2 regions of the Mycobacterium sp. WMMD1722 genome follow, and region 1 is predicted to be linked to the other one. Evidence: riboswitches for the same ligand, from Rfam matches in the RefSeq annotation. Region 1 holds a riboswitch; the other holds the start of a gene.
The links. A riboswitch is a leader RNA that binds a small molecule or an ion and turns the genes downstream of it on or off. The one in region 1 is predicted to bind glycine.
Positions count from the first base shown of each region.

Region 2: it holds a riboswitch for glycine, as region 1 does, so the genes downstream of both, ACN27E_RS25645 (L-serine ammonia-lyase) here and gcvP (aminomethyl-transferring glycine dehydrogenase) in region 1, are expected to answer to the same signal.

Region 1 is NZ_CP186056.1:859,854-875,045, forward strand. Features, by position in the region: gene secA2 (accessory Sec system translocase SecA2) at 1-1,449, shown strand, start outside; gene ACN27E_RS03865 (CDP-alcohol phosphatidyltransferase family protein) at 1,459-2,061, shown strand; gene ACN27E_RS03870 (DUF881 domain-containing protein) at 2,054-2,977, shown strand; gene ACN27E_RS03875 (small basic family protein) at 3,005-3,337, shown strand; gene ACN27E_RS03880 (DUF881 domain-containing protein) at 3,339-4,172, shown strand; gene gcvH (glycine cleavage system protein GcvH) at 4,216-4,611, shown strand; gene garA (glycogen accumulation regulator GarA) at 4,753-5,232, shown strand; gene ACN27E_RS03895 (MerR family transcriptional regulator) at 5,257-6,006, shown strand; gene ACN27E_RS03900 (bifunctional nuclease family protein) at 6,125-6,619, shown strand; gene ACN27E_RS03905 (MerR family transcriptional regulator) at 6,855-7,475, shown strand; glycine riboswitch at 7,537-7,635, shown strand; glycine riboswitch at 7,636-7,755, shown strand; gene gcvP (aminomethyl-transferring glycine dehydrogenase) at 7,802-10,648, shown strand; gene ACN27E_RS03915 (hypothetical protein) at 10,661-12,532, opposite strand; gene ACN27E_RS03920 (malate synthase G) at 12,649-14,835, opposite strand; gene ACN27E_RS03925 (hypothetical protein) at 15,019-15,192, shown strand, end outside.
Region 2 is NZ_CP186056.1:5,289,297-5,304,488, forward strand. Features, by position in the region: gene ACN27E_RS25635 (methylated-DNA--[protein]-cysteine S-methyltransferase) at 1-386, opposite strand, end outside; gene ACN27E_RS25640 (AlkA N-terminal domain-containing protein) at 383-1,873, opposite strand; glycine riboswitch at 1,980-2,070, shown strand; gene ACN27E_RS25645 (L-serine ammonia-lyase) at 2,222-3,601, shown strand; gene ACN27E_RS25650 (fatty acyl-AMP ligase) at 3,582-5,390, opposite strand; gene ACN27E_RS25655 (adenylate/guanylate cyclase domain-containing protein) at 5,454-7,058, opposite strand; gene nucS (endonuclease NucS) at 7,108-7,779, shown strand; gene ACN27E_RS25665 (hypothetical protein) at 7,797-8,093, shown strand; gene mce (methylmalonyl-CoA epimerase) at 8,111-8,584, opposite strand; gene ACN27E_RS25675 (acetyl-CoA C-acetyltransferase) at 8,675-9,865, shown strand; gene ACN27E_RS25680 (DUF3817 domain-containing protein) at 9,928-10,302, shown strand; gene ACN27E_RS25685 (tetratricopeptide repeat protein) at 10,316-11,218, shown strand; gene glgB (1,4-alpha-glucan branching protein GlgB) at 11,241-13,502, opposite strand; gene ACN27E_RS25695 (alpha-1,4-glucan--maltose-1-phosphate maltosyltransferase) at 13,508-15,192, opposite strand, start outside.

The DNA.
Region 1 (15,192 bases):
ACCGAGGTCAACGTGGCGTTGCACGCGCACGTACTGCTGCAGCGCGATGTGCACTACATCGTCCGCGACGGCGCCGTCCACCTCATCAACGCCTCCCGCGGCCGCATCGCGCAGCTACAGCGCTGGCCCGACGGTCTGCAGGCGGCCGTCGAGGCCAAAGAGGGCATCGAGACCACCGAGACCGGTGAGGTGCTCGACACCATCACCGTTCAGGCGCTGATCAATCGGTACCCGACGGTGTGCGGAATGACCGGCACCGCATTGGCCGCCGGTGAGCAGCTGCGCCAGTTCTACAAGCTCGGGGTGTCGCCGATCGAGCCGAACAAGCCCAACGTGCGCGAGGACGAGGCCGACCGGGTGTATGTGACCGCAGCCGCCCGGACCGAGGCGATCATCGCCCACGTCGAGGACGTGCACGCCACCGGGCAGCCGGTGCTGATCGGCACCCGCGACGTCGCCGAATCCGAGGAACTGCACGAGAAGCTGGTTCGGCACGGGATCCCGGCCGTTGTGCTCAACGCCAAGAACGACGCCGAGGAGGCCGCGGTCATCGCCGAGGCCGGCTCGCTGGGCGCCGTCACGGTGTCCACCCAGATGGCCGGTCGCGGTACCGACATCCGGTTGGGCGGCTCCGACGCCGACGATCACGCCGCCGAACACGAACGCGTCGCCGAGCTGGGCGGGCTGCACGTCGTCGGCACCGGGCGCCATCACACCGAGCGGCTGGACAACCAGCTGCGCGGGCGCGCCGGGCGACAGGGCGATCCGGGGTCGTCGGTCTTCTTCTCCAGCTGGGACGACGAGCTGGTGCTCGCCCATCTCGACCCCACCAAACTGCCGATGCAGGCCGACGAGGACGGCCGGGTGCTCAGCGACAAGGCCGCCGGGCTGCTCGACCATGCCCAGCGCATCGCCGAGGGGCGGCTGCTGGACGTGCACGCCAACACCTGGCGTTACAACCAGCTCACCGCTCAGCAGCGCGCGATCATCGTCGAACGGCGGGACACGCTGCTGCGCACCGCGGCCGCCCGCGAAGAGCTCGCCGAGCTGTCCCCGAAACGCTACGAGGAGCTCTCCGAGCAGCTCTCCGAGGAGCGGCTGGAGAAGATCTGCCGGCTGATCATGCTGTACCACCTCGACCGGGGCTGGTGTGAACACCTGGCCTACCTGGCCGACATCCGCGAGAGCATCCATCTGCGGGCACTCGGCCGGCAGAATCCGCTCGACGAGTTCCACCGGATGGCCGTCGACGCGTTCGCCTCACTGGCCGCCGACGCCATCGAGGCCGCCCAGCAGACGTTCGAGACGGCCCCGTCCATCGAGGACGAGCCGGGTGTCGACCTGTCGAAACTGGCCCGCCCGACCTCGACGTGGACCTACATGGTGCACGACAATCCGCTGGCCGACGACACGATGGCGGCGCTGAGCCTGCCCGGGGTGTTCCGATAGATTCAGGCCATGAACGCTCCGGGGGCGGGCGCCGAGGACCGGGTGGTGACGGTGCCCAACGCGCTGTCGGTGCTGCGCCTGGCGCTGGTGCCGGTATTCCTCTGGCTGCTGTTCGGTGCGCACGCCAACGGGTGGGCGGTCGGGGTGTTGATGTTCAGCGGGTTCTCCGACTGGGCCGACGGCAAGATCGCCCGGCTGGTGGCCAACCAGTCCTCGCGGCTCGGCGAATTGCTCGATCCGCTGGTCGATCGCATCTACATGATCACGGTGCCGCTGGCGCTCGCCGCGCACGGCACGGTGCCGTGGTGGTTCGTCGTGACCCTGTTGGGGCGCGATCTGGTGCTGGCCGCCACGCTGCCGCTGCTGCGTAGCCGCGGACTGGCCGCCCTGCCGGTCACCTATCTCGGCAAAGCCGCCACGTTCGCGCTGATGTCGGGCTTCCCGTTGGTGTTGCTGGGGCAGTGGGACCAGGTGTGGAGCCGCCTGGTGCTCGCCTGTGGCTGGGGATTTCTGGGATGGGGGCTGGCGCTGTACCTGTGGTCGGGTGTGCTGTACCTGATGCAGGTCGGGCTGGTGCTGCGGCGGATGCCGAAGGTGGGCGCCGGTGGCTGAGCCGCCGACCGACGTCGACCGCACGCTCGGCGGGTTCGATCCGTCGGCCGGGCGCAGTCAACACGCTGCCGGCGCCCCGACGCGGATCCCGGTGCCCTCGCTGCTGCGTTCGCTGTTGACCGACCACCACGATCCCGGCTACGCCGCTGCAGCATCGGCCCGGCGGGCGGGCGCGCGCCGTGGCCGCGCCGGCGAGTGGACCTGGCAGATCGCGGCCGCGGTCGCGGTGGCGGCGGTGTTCTCGGTCGCCGCGGCGCAGGCGCAGATCGCCGCACCGGCGGCCCGGGAGGCCCAGCAGGTGCTGGCCGGCAGCGTGCGTTCGGCCGAGGCCACCGACGACCAACTGGCCGCCGAGCGCAGCACGCTGGCCGCCGCGGTGGCCGCTCAGCGGCGCAGCCGGCTTGAGGGCGACGAACTCGGCCGCCGGCTGCTCGCCGAACTCGACGTCGCCGACGCCGAGGCGGCGGCCACGGCGGCGATCGGACCGGGTCTGGTGGTCACCGTGACCGAACCCGGGATGTCCAAGAACCTCTCCGACGTCGCCGAACAGCGGGTCGAGGGCAGCCGTCAGGTCATTCTCGACCGCGATCTGCAGCTGGTGGTGAACTCGCTGTGGGTCAGCGGGGCGGAGGCCATCGCGATCGGAGATGTGCGCATCGGCCCCAACGTCACCATCCGGCAGGCCGGGGGCGGCATCCTGGTCGACAACCAGCCCGTCAGCAGCCCCTACGTGTTGCAGGCGATCGGTCCACCGAACACGATGGCCGAGTCGTTCGAACGCAGCAGCGGACTGCAACGTCTGCGGCTGCTCGAGGCCTCCTACGGTGTCGGGGTCACCGTCGCCACCGCCGACGCACTGACCGTCCCCGCCGGGTCGGTGCGCGAGGTCAACTTCGCCGAACGGCGCGGTGGCTGACATGACCCGACCACGAACGGATCACCGATGATCGGAATCGCCGCCCTCGTCGTGGGCATCGTGCTGGGCCTGGTGTTCCGGCCCAGCGTGCCCGAAGTCGTCGAGCCCTACCTGCCGATCGCGGTGGTGGCGGCGCTGGACGCGGTATTCGGCGGCCTGCGGGCATATCTGGAGCGGATCTTCGACGCGAAGGTCTTCGTGGTGTCGTTCGTCTTCAACGTGCTGGTCGCCGCCCTGATCGTCTACGTGGGCGATCAGCTCGGGGTCGGGACGCAGCTCTCGACCGCCATCATCGTGGTGCTCGGCATCCGCATCTTCGGAAACGCCGCCGCCCTCCGGCGCCGGCTGTTCGGGGCCTGAGATGGCCGATTCTCGCGACCACTCAAGCGACCACTCAGGCGACCACTCGGGCGACCGGGCCCGCGAACACGGCCGGCACGAACTTCCGCCCGCCGCCGCGCCCCACCACCGGCCGCACCGCCGCGGCCGCACCGTGTTCGGCGTCCTGGCCGTGCTGCTGTGCCTGCTGCTCGGCGTGGCGATCGTCACCCAGGTCCGTCAGCACGACTCCGGCGACAATCTCGAGACCGCCCGACCCGCGGATCTGCTCGTGCTGCTCGACTCGCTGCAACAGCGGGAGGCCTCGCTCAACAGCGAGGTCAACGACCTGCGCCGGACGCTGGAACAGCTGCAGGCCACCGGCAGTACCGATCAGGCCGCGATCGAGAACGCGCAGGCCCGGCTGGCGGCGCTGTCCATCCTCATCGGCACCGTGGCGGCCACCGGCCCCGGTGTGACGATCACCATCTCCGACACCACCCCGGGGGTGCCGGCAGAGACCCTGCTCGACGTGGTCAACGAGCTGCGGGCGGCCGGGGCGGAGGCCATCGAGATCCAGGGGGTGAGCCAGGGCGGCGCCGGCGATCAGCGCACCGCGGTGCGCGTCGGCGTGGACACCTGGGTGGTCGGCAGACCGGGGGCCCTGATCGTCGACGGTGCCACACTGAACCCGCCCTACACGGTTCTGGCGATCGGCGATCCGCCCACCCTGGCCGCCGCGATGAACATCCCCGGCGGCGCCATGGACAGCGTCGAGCGCGTCGGTGGGACGATGGTGGTGCAGCAGGCCGATCGCGTCGACGTGGCCGCCTTGCGGCAACCGAAACCGCGCCAATACGCTCAGCCAGTCAAATGAGCCGCAGCGTGTCCGGACCCCACCCGAAGTACGAAGGAGCCCCGTGAGCGACATCCCAGCCGAGCTGTACTACACCGAGGAACACGAGTGGGTGCTGCGTACCGGTGACGACACCGTGCGGGTCGGGATCACCGACTACGCGCAGGCGGCGCTCGGCGACGTCGTCTTCGTGCAGCTGCCCGACGTCGGTGCGGAGCTGACCTCCGGGGAGACGTTCGGTGAGGTCGAGTCGACCAAGTCGGTGTCGGACCTGTACGCCCCGGTCAGCGCGAAAGTGCTTGCCGTCAACGCGAATCTGGACGGTAGCCCCGATCTGGTGAATTCCGACCCCTACGGCGAGGGCTGGCTGGTCGATCTCCAGCTCGACACCGACGATATGGAGGCCGCTCTGGGCGGCCTGCTCGACGCCGACGGTTACCGTGCCGTGGCGAGCGAGTGAGCAGTTGCTAGGGTTCTGCAGACCAAGAGGCGGATCCGGCCGTGGTGGACACAACGACGTCTGCTGCGCGGTACGGTCGAATGTGACACGACGACCGGGGACCGGCCGGGTATCGCCACAGCAGCCAGTGAGGAGCAGCGGGTGACGGACAAGGACATCAACTCTGGGGCTGACCAGACGTCTGACGAAGTCACCGTGGAGACGACATCGGTCTTCCGCGCCGACTTCCTCAACGAACTCGACGCTCCTGCGGCGCCGAGTGGGGAAAGCGCCGTGTCGGGTGTCGAGGGCCTGCCCGTCGGGTCGGCACTGCTGGTCGTCAAGCGCGGTCCGAACGCCGGTTCACGGTTCCTGCTCGACCAGCCGACCACGTCGGCGGGCCGGCACCCGGACAGTGACATCTTTCTCGACGACGTGACCGTGAGCCGTCGCCACGCCGAGTTCCGGCTGGAGAGCGGCGAGTTCCAGGTGGTCGACGTGGGCAGCCTCAACGGCACCTACGTCAACCGTGAGCCGGTGGATTCGGCCGTGCTGGCCAACGGCGACGAGGTGCAGATCGGCAAGTTCCGCCTGGTGTTCCTGACCGGGCCCGCCGACGACGACGGTGGCGCGGCCGGCTAGTCGCGCGTCCCGTCCCAGCAGCCCATGACACAGCCCGAACGGCCGGCTCTGGCCGGCATGTCCATCGGAGCTGTGCTGGATCTGCTGCGGCCGGACTTTCCGGACGTCACCATCTCCAAGATCCGCTTTCTGGAGGCGGAGGGGCTGGTGACCCCGGAGCGGACGGCGTCGGGCTACCGGCGGTTCACCGCCTACGACTGTGCGCGGCTGCGTTTCATCCTGACCGCGCAGCGCGATCAGTACCTACCGCTGAAGGTGATCAAGGCGCAGCTCGACGCGCAGCCCGACGGTGAGTTGCCCCACGGCGGAACCCCTTACGGGGTACCGCGTCTGGTGACCGTCGACGGGGTCGGCGGGGAGGCCGGCAGGCTGGCCGGGGTGGGGCCGGCGCAGGTGCGGCTGAGTCGCGAGGATCTGCTGGAGCGCTCGGGCGTCGGGGAGGAGCTGCTGGGCGCCCTGCTCAAGGCCGGGGTGATCACGCCGATCTTCAAGGCCGCCGGAACGATTCTGTTCGACGAGCACTCGGTGGTGATCGCCCAGTGCGCCCGAGCGCTCGCCGACTACGGCGTGGAGCCGCGGCATCTGCGGGCTTTCCGGTCGGCGGCCGACCGGCAGTCCGATCTGATCGCCCAGATCGCGGGCCCGATGGTCAAGGCGGGCAAGGCCGGTGCGCGCGACCGGGCCGACGACCTGGCCCGCGAGGTGGCCGCGCTGGCCATCACGTTGCACACGTCCCTGATCAAATCGGCCGTACGCGACGTACTGGATCGGTGAGGATTAGACTCGTCCAGACGAGTTGAAGACGATTCGGCTCCGACGTCAGATCCCGTATCTGGCAGGCAGGACCGTCCGATGAGGACAACGAGCACACCGGTGCGGAGGGCAGTATCTGATGGCTGAGGTTCGTGTGATCGGTATCCGCGTGGAACAGCCCCAGAACCAGCCGGTGCTGTTGCTGCGCGAATCCAACGGCGACCGTTATCTGCCCATCTGGATCGGCCAATCCGAGGCCGCGGCGATCGCACTGGAACAGCAGGGTGTCGAACCGGCACGCCCGCTCACCCACGATCTGATCCGCGACGTGATCGCGGCGCTGGGCCACTCGCTCAAAGAGGTGCGCATCGTGGATCTGCAGGAGGGGACCTTCTACGCCGATCTGATCTTCGATCGGGACATCAAGGTCTCGGCGCGGCCGTCGGATTCGGTGGCGATCGCGCTGCGGGTCGGCGTGCCGATCTATGTCGAAGAGGCGGTGCTGGCCGAGGCCGGGCTGCTGATCCCCGACGAGAACGACGAAGAGGCCACCGGTGCGGTGCGCGAGGACGAGGTCGAGAAGTTCAAGGAGTTCCTCGACAGCGTCTCGCCCGACGACTTCAAGGCGACGTGATCGTGCGAAACCTGCCGTTGGTCACGGATGCGTCTCAACTCGGTGCAGGCCGGTCGACACGCGGCGAGGGCGTTCGGTCCACCCCGTTTTCGGGGTAATACTTTGGGGGCGACGGGCAGTCACGACGTCGCGACAAGCGTATGCTCGGACACATTCGGGCTGGTGGCGGAACCGTTGCAGTGCAGGTCACGGTTGTGGCGGGGTTTGCGAGTTCGATCGGCGAGAGGAATCGGTAGTGGGCGACACGCCACGTCAGGAGCAGCTCGACCTGTCCACCGACGGCACCCCGGCGCAGTCTGTCGCGCCGGCGGGTGAACCGGTGCAGGCCGGACTGTTCCCGGACGACTCGGTGCCCGACGAACTCGTCGGCTACCGCGGTCCCAGTGCCTGCCAGATCGCCGGCATCACCTACCGGCAGCTGGACTATTGGGCCCGCACCTCGCTGGTCGTCCCGTCGATCCGCGGTGCGGCCGGATCCGGCAGCCAGCGCCTGTACTCGTTCAAGGACATCCTGGTCCTCAAGATCGTCAAACGGCTGCTCGATACCGGCATCTCGCTGCACAACATCCGGGTCGCGGTCGACCATCTGCGCCAGCGCGGGGTCAGCGACCTGGCCAACATCACCCTGTTCTCCGACGGCACCACCGTCTACGAGTGCACCTCCGCCGAAGAGGTCGTCGACCTGCTCCAGGGTGGACAGGGCGTCTTCGGCATCGCGGTGTCGGGGGCGATGCGCGAGCTCACCGGCGCGATCGCCGATTTCCCCGGCGAGCGCGCCGACGGTGGCGAGTCGATCGCCGCACCGGAGGACGAGCTGGCCTCGCGCCGTAAGCATCGCGACCGCAAGATCGGCTGACGCGGCTCACACCTCCTCGGGCGGCGGTCGGACCGACCGCCCGGTAGACTCGCCCACGCATCACCCGTGTGCGGGAGAGCTCCGTGGCAGCCGGTCACGGACGCCGAAGGAGCAACACCTCTCCGTCAACCTCTCAGGCACCCAGGACCGTTCACGGCGACGATGCCTCTGGAAAGTGGTGGACACAGTCCACCCGCCCATGGGGAAAGGCGCACACCGGTCCGCTGGGTGCGGTGAATCTCTCAGGCGCCCGCGACGGGTCGACGACAGAGGGAGGGGAACCCAGCGGTTCTTTTCCCATCCGTGGCCCCTCAGAGGAGACGCCCGTGCTCGATTCCCATCAGCCCCGGTTCGCCGATCGTCACATCGGCCCGGACTCCGATGCGGTCGCCGTCATGCTCGACACCATCGGTGTTCCCACGCTGGACGATCTGGCCGCCAAGGCGCTGCCCGCGGGGATCCTCGACGCACTGGGCGCCGAGGGTGTGGCGCCCGGACTGGACGTGCTGCCGGCGCCGGCCTCGGAGACCGAGGCACTCGCCGAGCTGCGGGCGTTGGCCGAGACCAACACCGTGGCGGTCTCGATGATCGGACAGGGATACTCCGACACCCTGACCCCGCCGGTGCTGCGCCGCAACGTCCTGGAGAACCCCGCCTGGTACACCGCGTACACGCCGTATCAGCCCGAGATCAGCCAGGGCCGCCTCGAGGCGCTGCTGAATTTCCAGACCATGGTGTGCGATCTGACCGGCCTCGAGGTCGCGGGTGCCTCCATGCTCGACGAGGGCACCGCCGCCGCCGAGGCGATGACGCTGATGCAGCGCGCGGTGCGCAGCACGTCCCGGCGGTTGGCGGTGGACGTCGACGTGTACCGCCAGACCGCAGCCATCCTGGCCACCCGGGCACGGCCGCTGGGCATCGAGCTCGTCACCGCGGACCTGCGCGAGGGTCTGCCCGAGGGCGACTTCTTCGGCGTGATCGTGCAGCTGCCCGGCGCTGGCGGCTCGTTGGTCGACTGGGCGCCGCTGGTGGCGCAGGCGCACGAGCGTGGGGCCCTGGTCGCGGTCGGGGCGGATCTGCTGGCCTGCACGCTGGTGACCCCGCCCGGGGAGTTCGGCGCCGATGTCGCCTTCGGCAGCACACAGCGCTTCGGCGTGCCCATGGGCTTCGGCGGCCCGCACGCCGGTTACCTCGCGGTGCGCAGCAAGCATGCCCGGCAACTGCCGGGGCGGCTGGTCGGGGTGTCCAGGGACGACGACGGCGCGGCGGCGTACAGGTTGGCGCTGCAGACCCGTGAACAGCACATCCGCCGCGACAAGGCGACGAGCAACATCTGCACCGCGCAGGTGCTGCTGGCGGTGATGGCGGCGATGTACGCGAGTTACCACGGCGCCGAGGGCCTCACCGCGATCGCCCGGCGCGTGCACGGGCACGCCCGCGCGGTCGCGACGGGACTCGCGGGCGCCGGTGTGGAGGTGGTGCACGCCGCGTTCTTCGACACGGTGCTCGCCCGCGTCCCCGGCCGCGCCGCGCAGATCCGCGACGCCGCCAAAGAGCGGGGTATCAACATCTGGCTCGTCGACGAGGACCACGTGTCGGTCGCCGCCGACGAGGCGACCACCGCCGAGCATGTGGCCGCGGTGCTCGCCGCGTTCGGCGCCGACCGCGGTGGTCAGCCGTTCACCGGACCCGAGATCGCCACCCGCACCACCGAATTCCTCACCCACCCGGCGTTCACCCGCTACCGCACCGAAACCGAGATGATGCGGTATCTGCGCTCGCTGGCCGATAAGGACATCGCGCTGGACCGCAGCATGATCCCGCTCGGATCGTGCACGATGAAGCTCAACGCGGCCGCCGAGATGGAACCGATCACCTGGCCCGAATTCGGCCGGCTGCACCCGTTCGCCCCCGACGGTGACACCCCGGGTATCCGCGGGCTGATCGCCGACCTGCAGCAGTGGCTGACCGGGCTCACCGGCTACGACGAGATCTCGCTGCAGCCCAACGCCGGGTCTCAGGGGGAGTACGCCGGTCTGCTGGCGATCAAGGCCTATCACGAGGCCAACGGCCATCCGGACCGGGACGTCTGCCTCATCCCGTCCAGTGCGCACGGGACCAACGCCGCCTCGGCCGCACTGGCCGGTATGCGGGTGGTGGTGGTGGCGTGCCGGGAGAACGGTGACGTCGACCTCGACGATCTGCGGGCCAAGGTGTCCGAGCACGCCGAGCGGCTGGCCGCGCTGATGATCACCTACCCGTCGACCCACGGCGTGTACGAACACGACATCGCCGAGATCTGCGCGGCCGTGCACGATGCCGGCGGCCAGGTCTACGTCGACGGCGCCAACCTCAACGCGCTGGTCGGCCTGGCCCGGCCCGGCCGGTTCGGCGGCGACGTCAGCCACCTCAACCTGCACAAGACGTTCTGCATCCCGCACGGCGGCGGCGGTCCCGGCGTCGGCCCGGTGGCCGTGCGCTCGCATCTGGCGCCGTATCTGCCGGGCCATCCGCTGGCCGCCGAACTCGGTGACGACCACACCGTCGCCGCGGCGCCCTACGGCTCGGCGTCGATCCTGCCGATCACCTGGATGTACATCCGCATGATGGGGGCTGCGGGCCTGCGGGCGGCATCGCTGACCGCGATCGCGTCGGCGAACTACATCGCCCGCCGCCTGGATGAGTACTTCCCGGTGCTCTACACCGGTGAGAACGGCATGGTCGCCCACGAGTGCATCCTGGATCTGCGCCCGATCACCAAGCAGACCGGCGTCACCGTCGACGATGTGGCCAAGCGGTTGGCCGACTACGGATTCCACGCTCCGACGATGAGCTTTCCCGTCGCCGGCACGCTGATGGTGGAGCCGACCGAAAGTGAGTCGCTGCGTGAGGTGGACGCGTTCTGCGAGGCGATGATCGCCATCCGCGCCGAGATCGACCAGGTCGGATCGGGCGCCTGGCCGGCTGAGGACAATCCCTTGCGCAATGCGCCGCACACCGCGGAAAGCCTGCTGGTCGCCGAATGGAACCACCCCTACACCCGCGAACAGGCGGCCTATCCGCTGGGCAAGGGCTACCGGGCCAAGGTGTGGCCGCCGGTGCGGCGGATCGACGGCGCCTTCGGCGACCGCAACCTCATGTGCTCGTGTCCGCCCATCGAGGCGTTCGCCTGAGCGACCGGCGACTCAGCGCACCATCGAGGACAGCGCGGCGGCCAACTCGGGGGAGTCGGACGTCGCGAGGTTCTGATAGGTGCCGCCGGTCACCTGTGCGACGGCCTCCCAGGTGGCGCGGTCCGGGTCGTCGCCGAAGTCGATGACGTTGACCGCCACCGGTCGCGCCTGGTCGAAAGCACCCTGGATGAACGCCTCGAGGCCGGACCCGTCCAGCGTCTGGTCGGTGTGCGGTCCCTCGGTGATCACGGTGACCGAATTGGGCTGTCCCGCCCGGAAATTCGCGAGCGCTTCGGTGTACACCAGCCGCAGTGTGGTGAACGAGACGGCACCCCCCGACGTCGAGGACAGCTGGTCGAGGGTCGAGGTCAGCGCATCCCGGCGCTCGGCCAGCGGTCCCAGCGGCACCTGCGAGGTCCCCGCCGACGCGTTGAACGTCCACAGCCCGACCGCCGAGGTGGGCGGTAACGCCTCGATGCGGGGGATCAACGCGTTGACGACGTTGCCCATGCGCGAGTTCGTCCCCTCCGCCGCCGGCATCGACAGGTCGAGCATGATCGTCGACGTCGAGGCCTGGGCGGGGGCGACCAGCGCGTCGGCGATCCTGGCGCGCTGCGCGTCGTCGCCGACCGGCAGCGGCGCGGGGACCGCGGCGAAGTCCACGACATCGCTGGCGGGCGGGCTGCCGGTGCCGGTGCGGAAGCCGGCCGCGGCCAGCTCGGACAGTCGCTCCGGGTCGCGCATGAAGCGGGCGAACTCGCTGGCCGCGGCGACCTGCTCACGGTCGAGCCAGTCACCGGCCAGCAGCACGGTCGGATAGTCGGCGGTGGCCGTCGGCCCCGACGGGCGCCAGGCCGCCACGGCGTTCTTCGCGTCGGGCAGTTCGGCGGCCCGGCGGAACAGTTGTTGTTCGGTCAACGGCACCGCATGCACCGGTGCCGCGGCCGGGTCACCGGAACCCAGCAGCGCGTCCATCGCGGCGTCGGCGGTGTCGGCGGGCAGTTCGGGTGCGCCGGCGGCCAGGGTGGTCACCGCGCCGAGGCCGTCGGTGGCCGGGGCGCCCGCGGGAGCGGCCGCCGTCGCGACCGCCTCGGCCGCCAGAATCGACGCGTCACTGTCGCCGGTGCGGGGGAGCGCCAGCTTCAGCGACCCCCACCCCGCAAGGCCGAGCCCGTCGAGTCCGGTCGGGTTGTTCTGCAGTGCGGGCAGCGTCGACCAGCTCTGCTCGGCCAGGGCATCGCGCAGCTGCGGCCGAACGGCCAGCACCACCGGCGACGTCACCAGTGATCGGCTGTCGTCGATGGTCTGGGGTCCGGTGGCGGCCTCCAGCCGGGCGGCGGACAGTCCGCTGGCGGGGATCCACAGCGCGGGCTTGTCGCCGAGGTCGCCGGGCCAGTCACCCTCGAACCCGGCCAGCACCTGACCGGAACCGGCCGGCCGGACGCCCACCTTCACACACCGGTCGCCGACCGGTTTCGCGGTGTCGTTGTACGCGGTCGCCAATGCGGAGATCTGGTCGGCGATCGACGGGTCGGCCAGCACCGCGACCGACAGATCACCGCTGACGCACCGCGCGGCGTCGGCGTCGCTACGGTTCGACAGCGCGTCGCCGAAGAATCGCCAGGCGATCACCGCGCCGACGAGTACCACCACTGCGACCAGCACCGCGATCACCGGGATACTGACGCCCCGGCGTTTCGGTGTCAGCGCGCGGTGGCTGCCGGTCCATTCGCCGCTGTCCCAGCCGCTGCGCTGCGGGCCGGTCGCCGGGCCGGATTCGCCGGCGGCCGGGATGGACACCGTGGTGTCGTCGCTGTACCGCTGTTCATCGCCGCCGGGACGGTCGTCGCGATCCTCGGGATCGGGAATGCTGTGCCTACCCATGCCTAGCCCTACCCCCGCATTCGCGTCGTCGCATGGTCATCGCCGGGTCATCAGTCGTCAGGAGTCGTCGCTGCGGGCAGTCTAGTGGCCCGCCGCGCACGCGTTTCCCGGTGGCCTCAGCAGCTCACCGACGCCTTGTACTCGCGACGGCGGCGGTGCAGGATCGGCTCGGTGTAGCCGTTGGGCTGCGCTCCGCCGGACAGGATCAGCTCCTGGGCGGCCTGGAAGGCGATGCTGGCGTCGGGGTCGGCGGCCATCGGTTTGAAATCGGGATCCGAGGCGTTCTGTTCGTCGACGACCGCGGCCATCCGGCGCAGGCTGGCCTTGACGTCCTCTTCGGTGATGACGCCGTGGCGCAGCCAATTGGCCAGCAGCTGACTGGAGATGCGCAGGGTGGCGCGGTCTTCCATCAGTGCGACGTCGTGGATGTCGGGAACCTTGGAGCATCCGACACCCGCGTCGATCCAGCGCACCACGTAGCCGAGGATCGACTGGCAGTTGTTGTCAACCTCTTCGCGGATCTCCTCCGGGGCCCACGCCAGCTCCTTGGCCAACGGGATGGTGAGCAGTTCGTCGATCGTGGTGCGCTGCTGACCCTCGAGTTCGCGCTGCACCGCGTACACGTCCACCTGGTGGTAGTGCATGGCGTGCAGGGTGGCCGCCGTCGGCGAGGGCACCCACGCGGTGGTGGCACCGGCTTTGGGCTGGCCGATCTTCTGCTCGACCATATCGGCCATCAGCTCGGTCATCGCCCACATGCCCTTGCCGATCTGGGCGCGGCCGGACAGGCCGGTCGCCAGGCCGACGTCGACGTTCTGGTCCTCGTAGGCCTTGATCCAGGGCTGGCTCTTCATGGCGCCCTTCCGGATCATCGGCCCCGCCTCCATGGAGGTGTGGATCTCGTCGCCGGTGCGGTCCAGGAATCCGGTGTTGATGAACACGACGCGTTCGGCGGCGGCTTTGATGCAGGCCTTGAGGTTGAGTGTGGTGCGCCGTTCCTCATCCATGATGCCGACCTTGAGGGTGTTCTGCGGCAGGCCCAGCACATCTTCGACGCGGCTGAACAGGTCCGCGGTGTAGGCGACTTCGTCGGGACCGTGCATCTTCGGCTTCACGATGTACACCGACCCGGTGCGGCTGTTGCGCAGCGGGCCCCGCTCATCGCTTTCCTGCAGACCGTGCATGGCGATCAGCCCGGTGAACAGGGCGTCCTGGATGCCCTCGTAGATCTCGTTGCCGTCGGAGTCGACGATCGCGTCGTTGGTCATCAGGTGACCGACGTTGCGCACGAACAGCAGACTGCGGCCCGGCAACGTCAGCTCGCCGCCGTCCGGTGAGACGAACGTGCGGTCCTGGTTGAGCACCCGGGTGAACGTCTTACCGCCCTTGTTGACCTCTTCGGCGAGGTCGCCGCGGTTGAGGCCCAGCCAATTGCGGTAGCCGAGCACCTTGTCCTCCGCGTCCACCGCGGCCACGGAGTCCTCGAAGTCCATGATGGTGGTGACCGCGGACTCGAGCACGACGTCCTTGACGCCGGCCCGGTCGGTGGAACCGATCGGCGAGTCGGGGTCGATGAGGATCTCGATGTGCAGACCGTTGTTGCGCAACAGGATCGACGTCGGCGTCGCCGGTTCGCCGAGATATCCGACGAACTGCTCGGGCTCGGCGAGTCCGACCGACATCCCGTCGCCGAGGGTGACGAGCAGCTGTCCGTCATCGACGGTGAAGCCGCCGGCCTCGCTGTACGAACCAGAGGCCAATGGCGCTGCGCCGTCGAGGAATTCGCGCGCGTAGGCGATCACCTTGTCGCCGCGCACCGGGTTGTATCCGGTGCCGGGTTCGGCGCCGCCCTCGGTGCTGATCACGTCGGTGCCGTAGAGCGCGTCATACAGCGAACCCCACCGAGCGTTGGCGGCGTTGAGCGCGAAGCGGGCGTTGAGCACCGGCACCACGAGCTGCGGTCCCGCGGTGCGGGTGATCTCGTCGTCGACACCGGTGGTGCTGATGGTGAAATCGCCGGGATCGGGCAGGAGATAGCCGATCTCGGTGAGGAAGCGCTTGTAGTCCTCGGCGTCGTGGGGGCCGATCGCGCGCTGGCGGTGCCACTTGTCGATCTGGGCCTGCAGCTCGTCGCGGCGGGCCAGCAGCTCCTGGTTCTGCGGGGTCAGGTCGGCGACGACCTTGTCCACGCCGGCCCAGAAGCTGTCCGGGTCCAGGCCGGTGCCCGGCAGCGCTTCGTCGGTGATGAAGTCGTAGAGCACCTTGGCCACGCGCAGGTTGCCCACCTCGACGCGATCGGTCATCGTCTGCCTCCTCGGCCGTCTTTCCCGCGTACCATCCGGCACGCCGCCGTCGGTCCAGCTTACCCGCGGGTAATCAGGCCGAATCCCGCGTCCGCCCCACGGGGTCGGCCGCATCGCCGACGGTGAGCTGTGCGTCACACCGGGTGATCCGGTGCGGACCCGGTGCGGACGTAGCCTCGTCGGATGAGCGGACGCGGTTGGCAGCGAACGACGGGTATGCGCAGAGTCCTGTCCGGAGGTGTTGCGCTGGCGGGCCTTACGGCCGGATGCCTGCTCGGGGCGTGCTCACCGGACCGGGCCGTCGATCCAGACCCGGTGCCGCCGTCGGTCGCCGGTTCACCGGCTGCCGGCCCGTCC
Region 2 (15,192 bases), 910 kb from region 1:
CGATGACACGGGACGATGATGCCGACGGGATTGTGGCCGTTGGCCAGCCCCACCGCCCGGAACGCACCCGGCGCCCCGATCTTGCGGGCGATCTCCGCATAGGAGCGGGTCTCGCCGTACGGAATCGTCAAAAGCGCCTCCCATACCCGGCGCTGAAACGCTGTTCCCGTCAACTCCAGTTCGAGATCGAATGTGGTGAGTTCGCCGCGGAAGTACGCCGCCAACTGGGCGACCGCATCGTCGAAGATGCCATCATCGCGCGACCAGCCGGTGCGGTTCGGATCGTAGGTCTGATCGACCATCCGCAGATGCATCAGTCGGCCGTCGCGTCCGGCCAGCGTCAGCGGGCCTACGGGACTGTCCACGGTCCGGAAGAACATGCTCATGACATCGTCTCCTTCGGCGGCCAGTCGTTGACCGCGTGATCGAGCGCCGTCCACAGGTGTTGTGTGACGTAGGCGCGCCAGGGTCGCCACGCCGAACTACGCTCGGTCAACCCGCGGATGTCGTCGGGCAGCGAGAGCGCCCGCGCTGCGGCGCGCACGCCGAGGTCTCCCACCGGGAAGGCGTCGGGATCGCCGAGGCCGCGCATTGCCACCACCTCGGCGGTCCAGGGGCCGATGCCCGGTACCGCGAGCAGTCGCTCGCGCGCTGCGTTCCAGTCGCTACCGGGGCCGAGCTCGACCTCGCCGGCGGCCAGGGCGCCCACGAGCGCGACCACGGTCCGTTGCCGGGCGCGGGGAAGTGCCAGATGCGCCGGGTCGATCTCCGCCAGCTGTTCGACGCTGGGGAACACATGTGTCAGACCGCCGACGGGATCCGAGACGGGCCGGCCGTAATTGGCGGCCAGCCGGCCGGCATGGGTGCGCGCCGCCTTGAGCGAGACCTGCTGGCCGAGAACCACCCGAAGCGCGAGCTCGGACTCGTCGACCGTGCGCGGGATCCGTTGACCGGGTGCCTTGGCGACCAGTGCGGCCAGCGCCGGATCCTCGCACAGCGCGTCGATGACCGCCTCCGGATCGGCATCGAGATCGAGCAACCGCCGGCAGCGGGCGATCGCACTGGTCAGATCACGCAGATCGTCGAGATACAACCGACAGCCGACGTGGTCGTGCTGCGGCGTCAGGCTCACCACCGCACTGCCGTGGGGCAACCGCAATGTGCGGCGAAATGCGCCGTCCCGGAATTCCTCCACCCCGTGGACGGCGCTGGCCGCGAGGTGGCCGAACAGACCCTCGTAGGCGAACGGCGTCCGCACCGGCAGGCGCAACGACATCGGACCGGGTCCGACCGACGTGTTCACCGTCCGCCCGCGGGCCCGGCGGCGAAGTTCGGTGGGGGTCAGATCGCACACCGCGCGCACCGTGTCGTTGAACTGGCGGATGCTGGCGAAACCGGCGGCGAAGGCGACGTCGGAGAATGCCAGCTCGGTGGCCTCGATGAGCAGCCGGGCGGTCTGCGCGCGCTGCGCCCGCGCCAACGCCAACGGATTCGCCCCGACCTCAGCGTGCAGGATGCGCTGTAGCTGGCGGGAGGTGTAGCCCAGCCCCGCCGCCAGCCCGGTCACTCCGTCGCGGTCGACCACCCCGTCGGCGATCAGGCGCATCGCCCGCGCCGCGACGTCACCCCGGACGTTCCACTCCGGCGAACCGGGCGACGCGTCGGGCCGGCATCGTTTACAGGCGCGGAAACCTTCGGCCTGAGCGGCCGCCGCCGTGGCGAAGAAGCGTATGTTGCGGGCGAACGGCGGCCGGACCGGGCAACTCGGGCGGCAGTAGATTCCGGTACTGCGCACCGCCGTGACGAACCAGCCGTCGAATCGCGCGTCCTTGGACTGAACGGCCCGATAGCAGCGGTCGAAGTCGTCGTGCACGATGTCCACACTTACACCCGGCCACCGACAGCACTGGCGGAAATCCGACATGGTGGTCCACCGCGCGGACCTGTGATTTGATGACGGATACAACTGCACACGCCACCGACGCGCAGCGGGAGAACCCACCGAGGTGGGCGCCGTAGGAGCAATGTCCTCCCCGGGAATCTCTCAGGCACCAGTACCGCTGCGACGAGGCAACTCTGGAGAAAGCGCTCCGCGCTTACCGAAGGTGAACCGCAGCCGCCTGCGTCGGCCGCCAATCTCTCAGGTCCCACGGACAGAGCGGGGAGGGGCCACAGCGAGCCGTTCGACATCACCGTCGGACGCCGATCCCCGGAGCGACCCATGACCGTCAGCGTCTTCGACCTCTTCTCCGTCGGTATCGGCCCGTCGAGCTCCCACACCGTCGGACCGATGCGTGCGGCGGCCACGTTCGCCGCAGACCTGCGCCGACAGAATCTCCTCTCCGTCGTCGACGGTCTCGACGTGACGGTGTACGGATCGCTCGCGGCCACCGGCGACGGACACGCCACCTTCACCGCGATGATGCTCGGACTCGAGGGGCTACAGCCAGACGCGGTGACGGTGGACGAGATGGAGCAGACGCTCGCCCGCCAGCGCGCGACCGGTGAGATCCGCCTCGACGGTCGATCGTCCATCCGGTTGAGCAGCGCCGACATCGTCCGTCGTCCCACCGAGATGCTCTCCCGTCACCCCAACGCCATGACGTTCACCGCCCGACACGCCGGCGCCGTCGCACTCGAGCGGACCTACTACTCGGTCGGCGGCGGCTTCGTCGTGACCGACGGTGAACCCGAGACCGCAACCGCCGAGACTCCGTCGCCCTACACGTTCAGCAGCGCTGCGGAACTCCTCGAACTGACCCGCCGCCATCATCTACCGGTCAGCGACGTCATGTTCGCCCACGAATCGACGCTGCGACCCCGCGCCGAGATCACCGCGGGACTGCTGCACCTTCGCGACGTGATGGCCGACTGTGCCGCCAACGGCATGGCACGCACCGGCGATCTGCCGGGCGCGTTGGCGGTGCACCGCCGGGCCCACGGCTGGCATCAGCGCCTGCGCACCGAAGACCCCGATCGCGATCCGCTCTTCGCGCAGGACTGGGTCAACCTCATCGCCCTGGCGGTCAACGAGGAGAACGCCTCCGGCGGACGGGTCGTCACCGCACCCACCAACGGCGCCGCCGGCATCATTCCCGCGGTCCTGCACTACGCCGAGCACTACACCGCCGCCGGGCAGGCCGATCGCGACCGCGTCGCGGTGCGGTTCCTGCTCACCGCCGGCGCGATCGGATCGCTGTACAAGCAGCGGGCGTCCATCTCCGGCGCCGAGGTCGGCTGTCAGGGAGAGGTGGGATCGGCGGCCTCGATGGCCGCGGGTGCCCTCGCCGAGATCCTCGGTGGCACGCCCGAACAGGTGGAGAACGCCGCCGAGATCGCGATGGAGCACTGCCTCGGGCTGACCTGCGATCCGATCGGCGGGCTGGTGCAGATCCCGTGTATCGAACGCAACGCGATCTCGGCCAACAAGGCGATCACCGCGGCGCGGATGGCGCTGCGCGGCGACGGCACCCACCGGGTCAGCCTCGACGAGGTCATCGAGACGATGCGCGTCACCGGACTCGACATGAGTCACAAATACAAGGAGACCGCACTCGGAGGGCTGGCCGCCCAGGTCGGGGTCAACGTCGTGGAGTGCTGATCACGCCCGCGAAGGTGCCCGCGAGATAGCCGTCGCGGCAGGCCCGGCGGGCCAGCTTGCCGCTCGTCGTGCGCGGAATGGCGCCGGCCGGCACCAGACGGACATCGTCGACCACCAGCCCGTGGCGGGCCGCGACGGCCGCGCGGATCGCCTGTAGCTCCGGTTCCGGATCCACGCGCCGAGTGCCCGACGCACGTTCGGCAACGATCACCAGACGCCCATCGGGCACCGTGAATGCCGTCGCGTATCCCGCCCGCACGATCGGCGACGCGTCCGCCGCGGTCTTCTCGATGTCCTGGGGATAGTGGTGCGCACCGTCGAGCACGATCAGATCGGCGACTCGGCCGGTCACGTAGAGATCGCCGTCCACGAACACCCCGAGATCGCCGGTCCGGAAGAAGCCTGCCCCGTCCGGGACGCCGGCGGCGTGGCTGCCCGCAGCGAGTCGCGATCGCAGGACGGCGCCGAATTTCTCCCGCGTCTCCGTCGGGCGGTCCCAGTACCGCCGTGCGACGTTGTCCCCGTGCAACCAGATCTCGCCCACCCGCCCGTCGGGCACTTCGGCGCCGTCGGGGTCCACGATGACGGCCCACTGGGACCGCGCGATCTGCCCGCACGGCACGTGCGCCACGGCGCGGTCGCTGTCCGGCGCGACGGCGACCGCCCGGTCGTCGGTCAGCGCGGCGCGATCGAAGAACGTCTGACGGGGTTCGGCGTCGGGTGCGATGGTCGAGACGAACAGCGTCGCCTCGGCGATGCCGTAGGACGGTTTGATCGCCGTCGGCGGCAGACCGTAGGGCGCGAAGGCGGCGCTGAACGTCCGGATGGCGGCCATGCTGACCGGTTCGGATCCGACGATCATCACGACGTTGCTCAGGTCGACGTCGTCCTCGGCGGCGGGCCGACCGCGCTGAGCGGTGTACTCGTAGGCGAAATTCGGCGCGGCCGTCACCACGCGTCCGTGGCGGGAGCCGTCCGACAGCGCGGAGATCCAGCGCTGCGGCCGGCGTAGATAGGCGGTGGGGGACAGCAGCGTGGAATGGCCGCCGTACACGGCGGGAAAGCCGATCATCGACAGGCCCATGTCGTGGTACAGCGGCAACCAGCTGACGCCGTGGGTGTTGCGGTCGAGCAGATCGATGGACAGGATCATCTGGATCAGATTGGTCCCGACGGCCCGATGGGTGACCTCCACGCCGACGGGCGCGCGCGTCGCTCCGGAGGTGTATTGCAGGTGGGAGACGTCGTCGACATCGAGCACCACCGGAGCAAAGGCGTCACCGTCGGTATCGGGGATCTCGTCGAGCACCACCACGCGGATGTCGGGATTGACGGTGCAGAGGTGGTCGACGACCGCACCGCGCACGGCCGTGGTGGTGAGCACGACGCGCGGGCGTGAGTCGCGCAGCGCGGTGTCGAGACGTTCGGCGTGTCCCTGCAGTTCGGGGGCGAACAGCGGTACGGCGATGGCGCCGGCCTTCACAGCCCCGAAGAAACCGGCGACGTAGTCCAACCCCTGGGGCGCGAGGATCGCCACCCGGTCGCCGCGGTCGCACAGCTGCTGGACCCGTGCGCCGATGGCCCTGATCCGGCGGCCGAGCTGGTCCCAGGTGAGTTCCGCGGCCCGGCCGTCCTGCCCGGCGGTGTAGTCGAGGTACCGGTAGGCCACCGCGTCACCCACGTGGGCGATGTTCCGGTCGATCAGCGAGATCAGGGTGACGCCCGGCGGCAGCACGATGGCGCCCCGGTCGTCGAGGCAGTCCTCGATCTGCAGCAGGCCCTCACTCATACCGTCGAGTTTAGTTACCGTGACGGCTGGTATCACATACCTTGGGCTGTGACGTGGACCGCGTCAGACCGGCAGCGCCAGCCGGGTCGGCTCATCATGGCCCCGCAGTGTGACGGTGTCCCCGAGCGTCCAGTTCGCCCGCTCGCTCTCGGTCGCGTTGTCGACCGTCTCGAACGAGGCGACCAATCGGTCGGGCGCGGTCTTGGCGAGCTCGCACAACCGAGCCGCCTCGTTGACCGGCTCGCCGATGACGGTGTACTCGAAACGTTCCTTCGCGCCGACATTTCCGGCGACCACGGTCCCGGCCGCGACTCCGATGCCGGCTTTGCACTCGGGCACCTCGTCGGCCAGTCGCGCGGCGATCGCCCGCGCGGCGGCCAGCGCCTCGTCCTCGGCGTTGTCGAGTGCGACGGGCGCCCCGAACACGGCGAGCACGGCATCTCCCTCGAATTTGTTGACCAGGCCGTGATGACGGTCGACCTCGTCGACGATCACCGCGAAGAACCGGTTGAGGAGTTCGACGATCTCCGCGGCCGGCCGGCTCGTGACCATCTGGGTCGAGCCGATGATGTCGACGAAGATCACTGCGGCATGGCGCTCTTCGCCGCCGAGCTCGACCTGTTGCTGCTCGGCGGCCAAGGCGACCTCACGGCCGACGTGCCGGCCGAACAGATCCCGTACCCGTTCGCGCTCCCGCAGACCGTGCACCATCGAGTTGAATCCGCGCTGCAGTTCGCCCAATTCGGTGCCGTCGAAAACCACCAGCTCGCAATCGAAGTCGCCGCGTTCGACGTTCTTCAGCGCGGACCGCACCACCCGCACCGGGGTGGCGATCAGCCAGGACAGCAACCACATCAGGACCATGCCGAACACCAGGGCCACGATCGCGATGATCATCACCGCCACGCCGAACTGGGTGGCGCTGAGATTCTGCAGGGACAGTGAGAACACCGCGAGTAGCAGGATGCCCAGCACCGGCACCCCGGAGCCGAGCAGCCACACCGTCATCGTGCGGCCCATCACGCCTTGGGACAACCGGCGCGGTGGCCGCCCGGCCTCCAGTGCCTGCGCCGCGACGGGTCGTAGGGCGAACTCGGTGATCAGATAGCACGCGGTCGCGACCACGATGCCGGGGAAGCCGACGGCGAACAGGAACCGCGGGATGAACGCCGAGTCGTGCAGACCGTAGAGAACCGTCAGGAGCACCGTGCCGATGCCCCAGAGCAACAGCGCCTGCTTGGCCACCCGCCAGGGCGCCAGGAACACGTTGTGCTGATCGGCTCGGGTGGGGGTGCGCTCCTCGATGGACCAGCGCAACGAGTTCACCGTCCGCGACGTGATCCACGCGGTGCCGAAGAGCAGCGCGAGCAGCATGTAAGCGGGCACGACGGCCCAGGTGAGCCATGCGGGTGCATCGGTGAACACGCTGGGCACCGGGATGGCCACGGCGTTGAGCAGTAGCGAGACGCCGATGCCCAACAGGTTCGTGAAGATCAGGAAGAACGTGAGGATGACCTGGATGCGAATGCGCCGGCGGCGCTGATCCTCGTCGGGTCTGCCCAGCAGCCAGGAACCGTAGTCGGGAGTGTCGGGCAGCCGACCGCTCTGCCGCGTCACCCGTTCGAGGACACGGCCCAGTCGTTGCGGGACGCTCTTGGTGGCGTTCATGGTGACGTCAGCCTAGGGTGCGCCGGGCCCAGCGCCTATGGTTGTCCGGGTGCGCCTCGTGATCGCCCAGTGCACCGTCGACTATGTCGGCCGGCTGACCGCCCACCTGCCTTCGGCCCGGCGGCTGCTGCTGTTCAAAGCCGACGGGTCGGTGAGCGTGCATGCCGACGACCGCGCCTACAAGCCGCTCAACTGGATGAGCCCGCCCTGCTGGCTCAAAGAGGAATCCGGAGATCCGCATCCGATCTGGGTCGTCGAGAACAAGGCCGGCGAACAGCTGCGGATCACCGTCGAAGACGTCGAACACGACTCCAGCCACGAACTCGGCGTCGATCCCGGCCTGGTCAAGGACGGCGTCGAGGCGCACCTGCAGAAGCTGCTGGCCGAGCACGTCGAACTCCTGGGTGAGGGTTACACGCTGGTGCGACGCGAGTACATGACCCCCATCGGCCCGGTGGACCTGCTGTGTCGCGATGCGACCGGCGGTTCGGTGGCCGTGGAGATCAAGCGGCGCGGGGAGATCGATGGCGTCGAGCAGCTCACGCGGTATCTCGAACTGCTCAATCGGGACACCCTGCTGGCCCCCGTCAGTGGCGTGTTCGCCGCCCAGCAGATCAAGCCCCAGGCGCGCACGCTCGCTACTGATCGCGGAATCCGTTGTCTGACACTTGATTACGATCAGATGCGCGGAATGGACAGCAACGAGTTCCGGCTGTTCTGAGGACCTACACTGGGGTGATGCCCAGGCGCCGCCCCCAGCCGCGGCGGTCGCGTCCGCTGCCGCCGGCGTTCGCCGGGCGGCGTGTGGAGACCGGCCCGGATGGCTACGAATACGAGGTGCGGCCGATCGCGGGTGCGCGGGCGGTCAAGCTCTACCGCTGCCCGGGCTGTGATCATCAGATCGCGCTCGGCACACCGCATCTCGTGGTGTGGCCGGCCGACGGCGGGGACGCGGCCGCCGACGACCGCAGGCATTGGCACAGCCCGTGCTGGGCCCGCCGCGGCACCCGCGGTCCGACCAGGAAATGGTCCTGATGCGGTCCCGATGACGCCTAATGTGCCTCAGCGGCCGGTTCGACGAGTTCGATCAGCACGCCGCCACCGTCTTTGGGATGGATGAAGTTGATGCGTGAATTCGAGGTTCCGCGTCGCGGAGCGTCGTAGATCAGCCGCACGCCCTGCTCGCGCAGGCGGTCGCTGAGGGCCTCGATGTCGCTCACGCGGTAGGCGAACTGCTGCAGACCCGGCCCGCGCTTGTCGAGGAATTTCGCGATGGTCGATTCGTCGTCGATCGGCGCCATCAGCTGGATCTGGGTGCTGCCGACCGGCGCGCCGCGCACGGCCAGCATGGCCTCGCGGATGCCCTGCTCATCGTTGATCTCCTCGTGCAGGACGATCATCCCGAGGTGGTCGTGATACCACTTGATCGCGGCGTCGAGATCGGGCACCGCGATGCCGACGTGGTCGACGGCGGTCACCAGGGCGGTGGCCAGTACTGGACGGGCGTCAATTTGCTCGGCAGTCATATCGCAAAGGTAACCTAACGACATCGGTTCCGAAACGTCGGGAAATGGATAGCCGCCGCGGAGCCCCCCGAAACCCCCATGGAGGTAGTGATGGCAGCCAATGATTCGGTGTCGGTGATCGTTGCTGGCGCGCGCACGCCGGTCGGCAAACTGATGGGCTCGCTGAAGGATTTCTCGGGCAGCGATCTCGGTGCGATCGCCATCAAGGGCGCCCTCGAGAAGGCCGGGGTCGAGCCGTCGGCTGTCGAATACGTGATCATGGGCCAGGTGCTGACGGCCGGCGCGGGCCAGATGCCGGCCCGTCAGGCTGCCGTCGCCGCCGGGATCCCCTGGGACGTGCCGGCGCTGACCATCAACAAGATGTGCCTGTCCGGCATCGATGCCATCGCCCTGGCCGACCAGATGATCCGCGCCGGTGAATTCGACGTGGTGGTGGCCGGTGGTCAGGAATCGATGACCCAGGCGCCCCACCTGCTGATCGGCAGCCGTGCCGGCTACAAGTACGGCGACGTGACTGCCGTGGACCACACGGCCTACGACGGGCTGCACGACGTCTTCACCGATCAGCCGATGGGTGCGCTGACCGAACAGCGCAACGACGAGGACCGCTTCACCCGCGCTGAACAGGACGAGTACGCCGCGCAGTCCCACCAGCGCGCGGCCGCCGCGTGGAAGGACGGGGTCTTCGCCGACGAGGTCGTCCCGGTGTCCATCCCGCAGCGCAAAGGGGACCCGCTCGAATTTGCCGAGGACGAGGGGATCCGGGCCAACACCACCGCCGACTCATTGGCCGGCCTCAAGCCCGCGTTCCGCAAGGACGGCACGATCACCGCGGGTTCGGCCTCCCAGATCTCCGACGGCGCTTGTGCGGTCGTCGTGATGCGCAAAGCCAAGGCCGAGGAACTGGGCCTGGACTGGCTCTGTGAGATCGGCGCGCACGGCGTGGTGGCCGGACCGGACTCCACCCTGCAATCGCAGCCGGCCAACGCCGTCAAGAAGGCCGTCGCCCGCGAGGGCATCAGCGTCGATCAGCTCGACGTGATCGAACTCAACGAGGCCTTCGCGGCGGTGGCCCTGGCTTCGACCAGGGAGCTGGGCGTCGATCCGGACAAGGTCAACGTCAACGGCGGTGCGATCGCCATCGGCCATCCGATCGGGATGTCGGGTGCGCGCGTCGCGCTGCACGCGGCACTCGAGCTCAAGCGCCGCGGCTCCGGATACGCCGTGGCCGCGTTGTGTGGGGCCGGCGGCCAGGGCGACGCGTTGATCCTGCGCCGCTGACGGCGCCACCGCCTCTACGACGGCCCGTAGTAATCGGGCGGGTCTTCAGGCACAATGGCGCCATGACTGGCGCTTTCGATCTCCGCAGCCGGGGCGGTTGGCTCCGACTCGTCGGCCTCCTCGAGGCGGTCAGCTGGGTGGGCCTGCTGACCGGTATGTACTTCAAATATCTCGGCAGCCCGCGCACCGAGGTAGGGGTGAAGGTCTTCGGGCCGATCCACGGCGGGGTCTTCGTGGCGTTCGTCGTGGTGGCGATCGTCGCGGGGATCGGGTTCGCCTGGGGGATCGGAACGTGGTTGCTGGCTTTGCTCGCGAGCATCGTCCCCCTGGGTACTGTGATCTTCCTCATATGGGCCGACAAGACGGGGCGGGCGGGCCGTCACGGGGCCGCGCCGCTGGTCGCTCGGCCGGGACGGACGGCCACCGAAACGACGTGACAGACTTGCCTCTGTGACACGTCCACGTCCTTCGATCGGGCCCGCGCTGGCCGGCGCCGTTGATCTGTCAGCTCTCAAACAGCGACCCGCGGCAGAGGCCGCCGACTCCGCTGCCGCCCCGGGCGGACCCGGCGGTGTCGAGGTCACCGAAGCCAACCTCGAAGCCGAGGTCCTGGTCCGCTCCACCCAGGTTCCGGTGGTGGTGCTGCTCTGGACACCTCGCAGCGACGCCAGCGTCGAACTGGGGCAGACGCTGGCCGATCTGGTCACCGCCGATCGCGGTAAGTGGTCTCTGGCGACGGTCAACGTCGACACCACCCCGCGCGTCGCGCAGATGTTCGGGGTGCAGGCCGTCCCGACCGTCGTCGCCCTGGCCGGCGGGCAGCCGATCTCCAGCTTCCAGGGGCCGCAACCGGCCGATCAGCTGCGCCGCTGGATCGACTCGCTGCTCGAGGCCACCGCGGGCAAGCTGGCCGGCGGACCGGACACCGGCGAACCAGAAGAGATCGATCCCGAGGTCGCCCGGGCGCGCGAGCTGCTCGACGACGGCGAGTTCGACGCCGCGCTGGCGGCCTATCAGGCGATTCTCGACGGCCAGCCCAACCATGCCGAAGCCAAGGGTGCGGTCCGGCAGATCGCCTTCCTGCAGCGTGCGACGACCCATCGCCCGGATGCCGTGGCCGCCGCCGATGCCGCCCCGGGCGATATCGATGCGGCGTTCGCCGCGGCCGACGTCGAGATCTTGCAACAGCAGGTCCACGCGGCCTTCGACCGGCTGATCGGGCTCGTCAAGCGGACCGCGGGCGACGAGCGCACGAGGGTGCGGACCCGGCTGATCGAGCTATTCGAGCTGTTCGATCCGGCCGACCCCGAGGTGATCGCCGGCCGCCGCAACCTCGCGAACGCGCTCTACTGACCCGCGGCGCCGCCGCCCCCCGCTACGACAGCGGGGGGTCGGTCGCCGGTTCCAGCTCGACCGCCGCGTCCTCGGACACCGGCTCGAACCACAGGGCCGACAGCGGCGGCAGCACCATCGCGGCCGATGCCGGGCGGCCATGCCAGGGCTCGTCGGTGGCGTACACCGCGCCGTAGTTGCCCGCGCCACCGCCGTTGTAGGACGTCGCGTCGGTATTGAGCACCTCACGCCACGTGCCGGCATGCGGCAGACCCAGCCGGTAGTGGCTGTGCTCGGCTCCAGAGAAATTGAACACGCAGGCCATGACCGAGCCGTCGTCGCCATAGCGCAGGAAACTCAACACGTTGTTCGAGGAATCATTTGCGTCGATCCAGGAGTACCCCTGGGGGCTGGTGTCCTGCGACCACAGGGCACGCCGACCCTGGTAGATCTGGTTCATATCGGAGACCATCCGCAGAATGCCCCCGGAGAAGCTGTTCTCGTCGAGCTGATACCAGTCGACCCCGCGCTCCTCGGACCATTCCGCGCGCTGGCCGAACTCCTGGCCCTGGAACAGCAGCTGCTTACCGGGATGCGCCCACTGATAGGCCAGCAGCTGACGCACCCCCGCCGCTTTGCGGTGGTCGTCGCCGGGCATGCGCCCCCACAGCGTGCCCTTGCCGTGCACCACCTCGTCGTGACTGATCGGCAGGACGTAGTTCTCGCTGTAGGCGTAGAGCATCGAGAACGTCATCTCGTGGTGGTGGAAACTGCGGTGGATCGGGTCGCGCTGGATGAACGCCAGCGTGTCGTTCATCCAGCCCATGTTCCACTTCATCGAGAAGCCCAGGCCGCCGAGGTTCGTCGGGCGGGTGACACCCGGCCAGGACGTCGACTCCTCGGCGACGGTGACGATGCCGGGCACGGCCTTGTGCACGGTGGCGTTCATCTCCTGCAGGAACTGAACGGCCTCCAGGTTCTCGCGGCCACCGTAGATGTTGGGCGTCCACCCGCCCTCGGGGCGTGAGTAGTCCAGGTAGAGCATCGATGCGACGGCGTCCACGCGCAGGCCGTCGACGTGGAACTCCTGCAGCCAGTACAGCGCGTTGGCGACCAGGAAGTTGCGCACCTCGGCCCGACCGAAGTCGAAGACGTACGTGCCCCAGTCGAGTTGCTCGCCGCGGCGCGGGTCGGCGTGCTCGTAGAGTGCGGTGCCGTCGAATCGTCCGAGCGCCCACGCGTCCTTGGGGAAGTGGGCGGGAACCCAGTCCACGATCACCCCGACGCCGGCCTGGTGCAGCCGGTCGACCAGATAGCGGAAATCGTCCGGATTTCCCAGCCGCGATGTGGGCGCGTAGTAGGACGTGACCTGATAGCCCCACGATCCGCCGAACGGGTGCTCGGCCACCGGGAGCATCTCGACGTGGGTGAACCCGTTCTCCAGGACGTATTCGGTCAGCTGGTCGGCCAGTTCCCGGTACGACAGCCCGGGCCGCCACGACATCAGGTGCACCTCGAGGGTGGACATCGGCTCGAACACCGGGTTCTGCGCCGCGCGCTGGGCCATCCACGCGTCGTCGGCCCAGCGGTAATCGCTGCGGGTGACCCGAGACGCCGTTTGCGGCGGCACCTCGGTGGCGAACGCCATGGGATCGGCGCGCTCGGTGATCTGCCCGTCGGCGCCGTGGATGCGGAACTTGTAGAGGCCCTCCATCGGGAAGTCCGGCCAGAACACCTCCCACACCCCGGTCGAGCCGAGCACCCGCATCTGTGCCTCGGTGCCGTCCCAGTGGTTGAAGTCGCCGATCAGGCTGACGCCCTTGGCGTTGGGCGCCCACACTGCGAACGAAACCCCGCTCACCTCGCCGTCGGGGGTGGTGTAGGTCCGTGGGTGCGCCCCGAGGACCTCCCACAGCCGCTCATGCCGCCCCTCGGAGAACAGATGGAGGTCGACTTCGCCCAGGGTGGGCAGGAAGCGGTAGGCGTCGGCAGTACGGTGCACGTGCGGCTGGTCCCCGCCGTGGTCATAGCTGATCTCGAGCCGGTAGTCGGCAAGATCGGTGAACGGGAGCGCCACGGCGAACAGACCGGACTCGAGGTGGGTGAACACGTGACGGTCCCCGCCGACGACCGCGACCACCTCGGTGGCGTGCGGTCGATAGGCGCGGATGACGGTGTGATCGTCGTATTCGTGAGCGCCCAGGATCGAGTGCGGATCGTGATGCTCCCCGGCCAGCAGCCGGTTGAGGTCGGCGGTGTGCGGTCGCAGATTCGGGCTGGTGGTCTGCTTGGTCGAATTGGTCATGCGTGTCACTCCCTACGCAGTAGGTTGAGCCGTTGGTCGGCCGGGATCTGGGGCATGTTCAGCACGTGCGCGACCGCCCTCGAGGGTTCGATGCGCACATAGTTCGACTGGCCCCACTGGTATTCCTCCCCGGTGATCTCGTCGCGCACCCAAAAGCGGTCATAGGGCTCCATGCCCAATGCGCCCATGTCCAACCACAACGTGGCCTCTTCGGGCCCGAACGGGTTGAGCGTCACCACCACCAGCACCTGATCGCCGGTGACCGGGTCGAATTTGCTGTACGCCAGGATGGCGTCGTTGTCGGGGTAGTGGAACGTGATGGTGCGCAACTCGTGCAACGCGGGATGGACTCGGCGGATCTCGTTGAGGCGGGTGATGAACGGCTCGAGCGATTCGCCGTCGGCCAGCGCGGCGTCGAAGTCGCGCGGGCGCAGTTCGTACTTCTCGGAGTTGAGGTACTCCTCGCTGCCCTCCCGCACCGCGCGGTGTTCGAAGAGCTCATACCCGGAGTACACCCCCCAGATCGGGCTCATCGTCGACGCCAGCACCGCCCGGATCGCGAACATGCCCGGACCGCCGTGCTGCAGGCTCTCGTGCAGGATGTCCGGCGTGTTGACGAAGAGGTTGGGCCGGGCGTAGTCGGCGTGCTCGGCGATCTGCTGGCCGAACTCGGTGAGCTCGCTCTTCGAGGTGCGCCACGTGAAGTACGTGTAGGACTGCGTGTAACCCAGCTTGGCCAGCCCGTAGAGCCGAGCGGGCCGGGTGAATGCCTCGGCCAGGAACAGCACGTCGGGTTCCTCGTTCTTGACCTGGCCGATCAGCCACGCCCAGAAGTTCGGCGGCTTGGTGTGCGGGTTGTCGACGCGGAATACCTTCACCCCGTGGGAGATCCAGAACCGCACCACCCGCAGCACCTCTTCGTACAACCCCGCCGGGTCGTTGTCGAAGTTCAGTGGATAGATGTCCTGGTACTTCTTCGGCGGATTCTCCGCATAGGCGATGGTCCCGTCGGGCAGGACGGTGAACCATTCCGGGTGATCCCGGGCCCACGGATGGTCCGGTGCGCATTGCAGCGCCAGGTCGAGCGCCACCTCCAAACCTTCGCTGCGGGCGGCGGCCACGAACTCGTCGAAGTCTTCGATCGTGCCCAGGTCGGGATGCACGGCATCATGGCCGCCCTCGTCGCTGCCGATCGCCCATGGTGAACCCACGTCGCCGGGGGCGGCGGTGACGGAGTTGTTGCGTCCCTTCCGGTGCACCTTTCCGATCGGGTGGATCGGCGGCAGATACACCACGTCGAACCCCATCCGCGCGACTCGCGGGAGCGCCTTGGTGGCCGTGGCGAACGTGCCGTGCACGGGATTGCCGCTGGCGTCCCACCCGCCGGTCGAACGCGGGAAGAACTCGTACCACGAGCCGAACCGGGCCAACGGACGATCGACCCAGATGCCGTACTGGTCACCACGGGTGATCAGTTCACGCAGCGGATACTGCTCGAGCAGTTCGGTGACATCGGGTGCCAGCGCGGCCGCCGCGCGGGTGAACGGGTCACCGGGCCGGCTGAGTTGTTCGGCAGCCTCGATCAGCGGATAGCGGTCCTGGCGCGGCACGCCCGCGGCGGCACGTTCGAGGAGCTTGGCGCCCACCAGCAGGTCGTTGTCGAGCTCGGATTCGCCCTGGCCGGCGTCGA